Regions from separate parts of the Kribbella orskensis genome, predicted to be linked through region 1. Evidence: riboswitches for the same ligand, from Rfam matches in the RefSeq annotation. Region 1 holds a riboswitch; the other holds the start of a gene.

Region 1 (3,404 bases):
AAGCGGCTGCTCGACGCCGGCATCTCGCTGCAGCAGATCCGCAGCGCGATCGCCCACCTGAGCAAGCGTGGAATCGATGACCTGACCCAGATCACGCTGATGAGCGACGGGGCCTCGGTCTACATGTGCACCTCGCCCGACGAGGTGATCGATCTGCTGGCCGGCGGCCAGGGTGTCTTCGGCATCGCCCTCGGCGGTGTCTGGCGCGAGGTCGAGGGTTCGCTGTCCGAGCTGCCGACCGAGCGGCTCGACGCGCACGCCGACGGCTCCGAGGGCCACGCGGGCGACGAGCTCGCCGCCCGCCGTCGCGCCCGCATGACCGGCTGACCCGGCCAGACTCAGTGCGCCCACTCACCTCGGTAGATCTCCGCGGTGTGTGGGCGTCTTTGTTGCTGCCGCTCAACGCCGACGACAGCATCGTTTCGACCGCTTGGAGCAGCAGCTCGAGACCCTGCTGACTGCGGGCCTGGACGGTGTCTACGCCCACGGCACGGCAGGCGAGTTCCAGACCCTCACCGAGCCCGAGTTCGACGAGATCAATGTGCTCTGGCCGCCGCCTGCGAGGCCGCGAAGCTGCCTTTCCAGTTGGGCGCCAGCCACCCATCCGCCCAGCTGTCCTTGGATCGCGTACGCCGGGCCGCTGCGCTCAGCCCGTCCGGGATCCAGGTCATCCTGCCGGACTGGTTGCCTCTCAACGACCAGGAGACCACGGCTTTCCTGACCGGCGCGGCCGCCGCAGCCGAGGGAGTCTCGCTTGTCCTCTACAACCCACCGCACGCGAAGACGCAAGTCGGGCCTGAGCTGCTCGTCGACCTGGCGCGCGCAGTACCGACACTGGTCGGGCTGAAGTCGGCGGGTGGGGACGAGGAGTGGTTCGATCGCGCGCTGGAGTCAGGGGTGTCGCTCTTCGTGCCCGGGCACTTCCTGGCGAGCATGACCAGGCTGGGAGCGCACGGCAGTTACTCGAATGTCGCTGCTCTGTCGCCTGCTGGTGCTGTCCGTTGGTACGAGCAGATCTTGAAGGATCCAGGGGCTGCGCTCGACGTGGAGCGGCGGATCGGGGAATTCTTCGCGGAGCACATCGCGCCGCTGCAGAGCGCAGGTCTGTCCAGCCCGACGCTGGACAAGTTCCTGGCCACGGTTGGTGGCTGGGCGGACGTCGGCACGCGGGTCCGCTGGCCGATGACGTACGCCACCGAGCAGCAGGCAGACACCGCGCGGCCGGCTGCCGGGCGACTGCTGCCCGAACTCTTCGAAGGTTCCTGGTAACCTCGGACACGCCGTACACAGCACTCGGGAGAGTCCCAGCAGCTCGCGTCCTTCACCGGCACGGCGGCTGGGCGCCGAAGGGGCAATTCCTCCCCGGAACCTCTCAGGCCCATGGACCGGGTGCCTCAGGCGACTCTGGAGCGTGCATGCGTGACAGAGGGGGAGGCCACCGGCAATAGTCAGCAACGGAGCCTCTCAGATGACTGTGCATGAATCCCCGAAGATCTCGGCCGCGTTCTCCGACCGGCACATCGGTCCGCGCCAGGACGAGATCGCGCGGATGGTCCAGACCCTCGGGTACGCCGATGTCGACGCGCTGGTGGATGCCGCGGTGCCCGCGTCGATCCGCTCCACCGAGGCGCTCCGGCTGCCGGAACCCGCCTCCGAGGTGGACGCGCTGACCGAGCTGAGGCAGCTCGCCGCGCGCAACAACGTGGCCACCTCGATGATCGGCCAGGGGTACTACGGCACCTTCACCCCGTCGGTGATCGTCCGCCGGCTGGTGGAGAACCCCGCCTGGTACACGGCCTACACGCCGTACCAGCCGGAGATCTCGCAGGGCCGGCTCGAGGCGCTGCTGAACTTCCAGACCGTGGTGTCCGACCTGACCGGCCTGCCGACCGCGAACGCGTCGCTGCTGGACGAGGGCACCGCCGCCGCCGAGGCGATGACGCTGGCGCACCGGTCCAACCGCAAGAGCAAGAGCAACCGCTTCCTGGTCGACGCCGACTGCTTCGCGCAGACGATCGCGGTCGTTCAGACCCGGGCGGAGGCGCTCGGCATCGAGGTCGTGGTCGCCGACACCACCGACGGCCTGCCCGAGGGCGACTTCTTCGGCTTCCTGGTGCAGTACCCGGGCTCCGGCGGCGTCGTACGGGATCTGAAGCCGCTGGTCGCCGCCGCGCACGAGCGCGAGACGCTGGTCGCCGTCGCGTCCGACCTCCTCGCGCTGACGCTGCTGGAGGCACCGGGGGAGGCCGGGGCGGACATCGTGATCGGCTCGTCCCAGCGCTTCGGCGTGCCGCTGTTCTACGGCGGTCCGCACGCCGGCTTCATGTCGGTCCGCGCGGGCCTCGAGCGCTCGCTGCCGGGCCGCCTGGTCGGCGTCTCGGTCGACGCAGACGGCCACCCGGCGTACCGGTTGGCACTGCAGACGCGCGAGCAGCACATCCGTCGCGAGAAGGCGACCTCGAACATCTGTACCGCGCAGGTCCTGCTCGCCGTGGTCGCCTCGATGTACGCGGTCTACCACGGCCCGGACGGGCTGGAGGCGATCGCGCAGCGTGTGCACAAGCACGCCGACAGCCTCGCCGCGTCGCTGCGCGCAGGTGGGGTCGAGGTCGTCCACGACCAGTTCTTCGACACGGTGCTGGCCCGGGTTCCCGGCCGCGCGGCGGACGTCGTCGACGCGGCTCGGCAGACCGGCATCTGGCTGCGTCAGGTGGACGCGGACCACGTCGGCATCTCCTGCGACGAGAAGACCGACCCCACCGCCCTCGGCCGGGTCTGCCGCGCCTTCGGCGTCCGGTACGACGCATCGCTGAGCGGCGCCGGTCTGGCCGCCGAGGTGGCCCGGACCACGGAGTACCTGACCCACCCGGTGTTCAACACGCACCGGTCCGAGACGGCGATGCTGCGGTACCTGCGCAAGCTGTCCGACTACGACTACGCGCTGGACCGCGGCATGATCCCGCTCGGCTCCTGCACGATGAAGCTGAACGCGACCACCGAGATGGCAGCGGTCACCTGGCCCGAGTTCTCCGACCTGCACCCGTTCGCGCCGATCGAGGACGCCGCCGGGTACGTGAAGCTGATCGGTCAGCTGGAACGCTGGCTGGCCGAGGTGACCGGCTACGCGAAGGTGTCGATCCAGCCGAACGCTGGTTCGCAGGGCGAGCTCGCCGGCCTGCTCGCGATCCGCGGCTACCACCGGGCCCAGGGCAACGAGGACCGCAATGTCTGCCTGATCCCCGCGAGCGCGCACGGCACCAATGCCGCCTCGGCGGTGATGGCCGGCATGAAGGTGGTCGTCGTCAAGGGCAACGACGACGGCACGATCGACCTGGAGGATCTGCGGGCGAAGGCCGCGGAGCACGCCGAGAAGCTCGCGGCGATCATGATCACCTACCCGTCCA
Region 2 (3,404 bases), on a different contig from region 1:
GGCACTCCCTCGGCGGGGTGCTCGCCCTCGAGCTCGCCAGCGGCCGGTACGACGTCCAGGTGGATCGGGTGATCGCGCTCGGCGTCAAGGTTGTGTGGTCCGAGGAGGACCTCGCGCGGGCGGCGGCACTGGCGACGAAGCCGGTGGCCTGGTTCGAGACCCGGGACGAGGCGGCCGCGCGGTACCTCAAGGTCTCGGGGCTCCAGGGACTCGTCGATCCGGCCAGTGACGCGGTGGACCACGGCTTGGTGCGCGAAGGTGAGACGTGGCGACTGGCTTTGGATCCGCGGGCGTTCGGGGTGGGTGCCCCGGAGATGGCGAGGTTGATCGCCGACAGCCAGGCGGACGTGGTGCTGGCACGTGGTGAGCTCGACCCGATGAACACGGACGCCGAGCTAGCGGCGCTGCACGATCGGGTCGTCACCCTGCCCGGCCTTGGCCACAACGCCCACGTCGAGGACCCGGCAGCGGTGGCGGCGACCACCCGCTGACCGTCAGCACTCGATGACGTTGACGGCGAGGCCGCCGCGCGAGGTCTCCTTGTACTTGACCTTCATGTCGGCGCCGGTCTCGCGCATCGTCTTGATCACCTTGTCCAGGGTGACCACGTGCACGCCGTCGCCGTGCATCGCCATCCGGGCCGCGTTGATCGCCTTCACCGCCGCCATCGCGTTGCGCTCGATGCACGGGATCTGGACCAGGCCGCCGACCGGGTCGCAGGTCAGCCCGAGGTTGTGCTCCATCCCGATCTCGGCGGCGTTCTCGACCTGCTCCGGAGTACCGCCCAGCACCTCGCACAGTCCGGCCGCGGCCATCGAGCAGGCCGAGCCGACCTCGCCCTGGCAGCCGACCTCGGCACCGGAGATCGACGCGTTCTCCAGGTAGAGCACGCCGATCGCCGCGGCCGCGAGCAGGAACTGGACGACGCCGTCCTCGGTCGCGCCGGGCACGAACCGGCGGTAGTAGTGCAGCACCGCGGGAATGATGCCCGCGGCACCGTTCGTCGGCGCGGTGACGATCCGGCCGCCGGAGGCGTTCTGCTCGTTCACCGCGAGCGCGAACAGGTTGACCCAGTCCATCACCTTCAGCGGGTCCACCGACCACTTGTCGCTGCTCAGCTTGTGGTGCAGCGCGTGTGCCCGGCGCGGCACCTTCAGGCCACCCGGCAGGGTGCCCTCGGTCTCACAGCCTTCGTCGACGCAGTCCTGCATCACCTGCCAGATGTGCAGCAGGCCGGCCCGGATGTCCGGCTCGGTCCGCCAGGCCAGCTCGTTCGCGAGCATCACCTCGCTGATCGGCAGCTGCGACTCGCGGCACCGGTCGAGCAGCTCGGCGCCGGACAGGAACGGGTACTTGAGCGGTGTCCGGTCCTGCACGATCCGGTCCCCGGCCGCGGCGTTCTCGTCGACCACGAACCCGCCGCCGACCGAGTAGTACGTCCGCTCGCGCAGACAGGAACCGTCGGCCGCGCGGGCGACGAACGTCATCCCGTTCGGGTGGTACGGCAGCGCCTTGCGCCGGTGCATGACGAGCTGGGTGTTCTCGTCGAAGGCGATCTCGTGCCGCCCCGCGAGCCGCAGCCTGCCGGCCTCCCGGATCGCGGCGACCCGGCTGTCGACCGAGCGGGTGTCGACCGCCTCGGGGTCCTCCCCCTCGAGGCCGAGGATGACCGCCTTGTTGCTGCCGTGTCCGTGACCGGTCGCGCCGAGCGAGCCGAACAACTGGGACTCGACGGCCGTCGTACGCTCCAGCAGACCGTCGCCGGCCAGGCCGAGAGCGAAGGTGCGGGCGGCTCGCATCGGCCCCACGGTGTGGGAGCTCGACGGGCCGATCCCGATGCTGAACAGATCGAAAACACTGATCGCCATGTGCGGAGGTTCCTTCCGGTCGTCATTGACCGATTGGTTTGCCTCCCCGCTCTGTCGGACTGCTGTCCTTCAGAGGTGCCTCGCCCGTGCGGTGAAGGTGCCTGAGAGATTCTTGGGGAGAGTTGCTCCTACGGCGCCCGGTTCGAGCCCGGGTCTCTCCCGCACGGGTTCATGCGGCTGCTGTGTAGTTGTCGGCAGTTGCCTGCAGTTGTCGCCTGGACGGTACGGCGCTGTCGCCACGCCCGTCAATCCGGCGATGGAGGCGGTTCCCTCTCGCGATGGATGCGGCCCCGGCCACCCGCGGCGAGGCTGAGGCCATGACAACGACCGCGCGTAATCCGGACGTGGCGCGGGTACCCCCGGCGTGGATGAGCTGGGTCCCCCGGCTGGCCCTCGGCTGGGCAACCGCCTACGGCCTCGTGCGAGTCTGGTTCGCCACCGGGCACGCGCCGGAGTGGAAGTTCCCGGGTGGCGACCTGCTGATCCCCGACTGGCCGTCGGTGGCTGCCTGCCTGGTCAGCGCGGCTCTGGTGGTCGCGGCGACCACCTGGCCGCGGTACCGGCTGGTGATCGGGCTGCTGTGGGCGGCGGCCGCGGGGTGGGTCGCCGTGTCCGCCTTGGCTCTGCTGGACGTGGTCGGTGGCCTGCTGCCGGGGCTGGGGATCCCCTGGGACCTGGCGGGGATGCTCAGCCGGATCGGTGCACTCGCTGGCGCGGCATTGCTGGCGGGAACGGCTCTGGCTCGGCAACGCCAGCTGGACCCGACCTGCTTCGGGTGCAGCGGCCGCAGGCAGTCACTGACCTCCACACCGAGGTGGGCGGTGGCAGCAGCGTGGATAGCGGTCGGGGGTTGCTTGCTCCGCTTGGCGGCCCAGGCTGTCGTCGGCTTCGACACAACGCCCCATGCCGCCGGTCTCTCGATGCTGATCTTCGAAGGCGGCTTCCTGCTCGCCGGGATCGCACTGCCGCTACTGCTGGTCTACCGGCTCGGCAAGGTGTTCCCGCGGTGGATGTTGCTGCTGCCGGGTGCCGGCCTGGGCGCGGGCATCACGGCGTACTTCGGTGTCGGCCTGCTGCAAATGACCGCCGAAACCCTGCAGGGCAAGGTCGCGTTCGACGGCATCGACCTGCCGCAGAGCTTCTTCTGGGTGGCAGTACCGGCCTACTTCGTCTGGGGTGTGGGCCTGGCCGTCGCGACCTACGCCTACTACCTGCGGACTCGCAAGCCCTGCAGGCGTTGCGGTCGTCGTTAGCGCAGGCGGCCGGTGCGCTGGGCCCAGAGCTCGAAGAACCAGGTGAACAGCGGCGGGATGCTCGCGGCCAGGGCGACCAGCGTGGTGAGCCAGGTCCAGCGCAGCGGCTTGCGGACGACTGCGACCGTGATCACGTAGGCGATGAAGATGGTGCCGTGGATCGGCCCGAAGATCTTCACGCCGACCTCGTTGTCCGACAGCACGTACTTGAACAGCATGCCGATCAGCAGCCCGGTCCACGAGACCGCCTCGGCGATCGCCACCACCCGGAACCACCTGGCGT

The links. A riboswitch is a leader RNA that binds a small molecule or an ion and turns the genes downstream of it on or off. The one in region 1 is predicted to bind glycine.
Region 2: it holds a riboswitch for glycine, as region 1 does, so the genes downstream of both, EV644_RS18385 (L-serine ammonia-lyase) here and gcvP (aminomethyl-transferring glycine dehydrogenase) in region 1, are expected to answer to the same signal.

The regions. Positions count from the first base shown of each region.
Region 1 covers NZ_SLWM01000002.1:23,161-26,564, reverse strand. Annotated here, with positions in the region: gene EV644_RS05240 (MerR family transcriptional regulator) at 1-327, shown strand, start outside; gene EV644_RS05235 (dihydrodipicolinate synthase family protein) at 586-1,269, shown strand; glycine riboswitch at 1,285-1,398, shown strand; gene gcvP (aminomethyl-transferring glycine dehydrogenase) at 1,469-3,404, shown strand, end outside.
Region 2 covers NZ_SLWM01000006.1:102,332-105,735, reverse strand. Annotated here, with positions in the region: gene EV644_RS18390 (alpha/beta fold hydrolase) at 1-491, shown strand, start outside; gene EV644_RS18385 (L-serine ammonia-lyase) at 495-1,868, opposite strand; glycine riboswitch at 1,948-2,040, opposite strand; gene EV644_RS18380 (hypothetical protein) at 2,186-3,121, shown strand; gene EV644_RS18375 (DUF3817 domain-containing protein) at 3,118-3,404, opposite strand, start outside.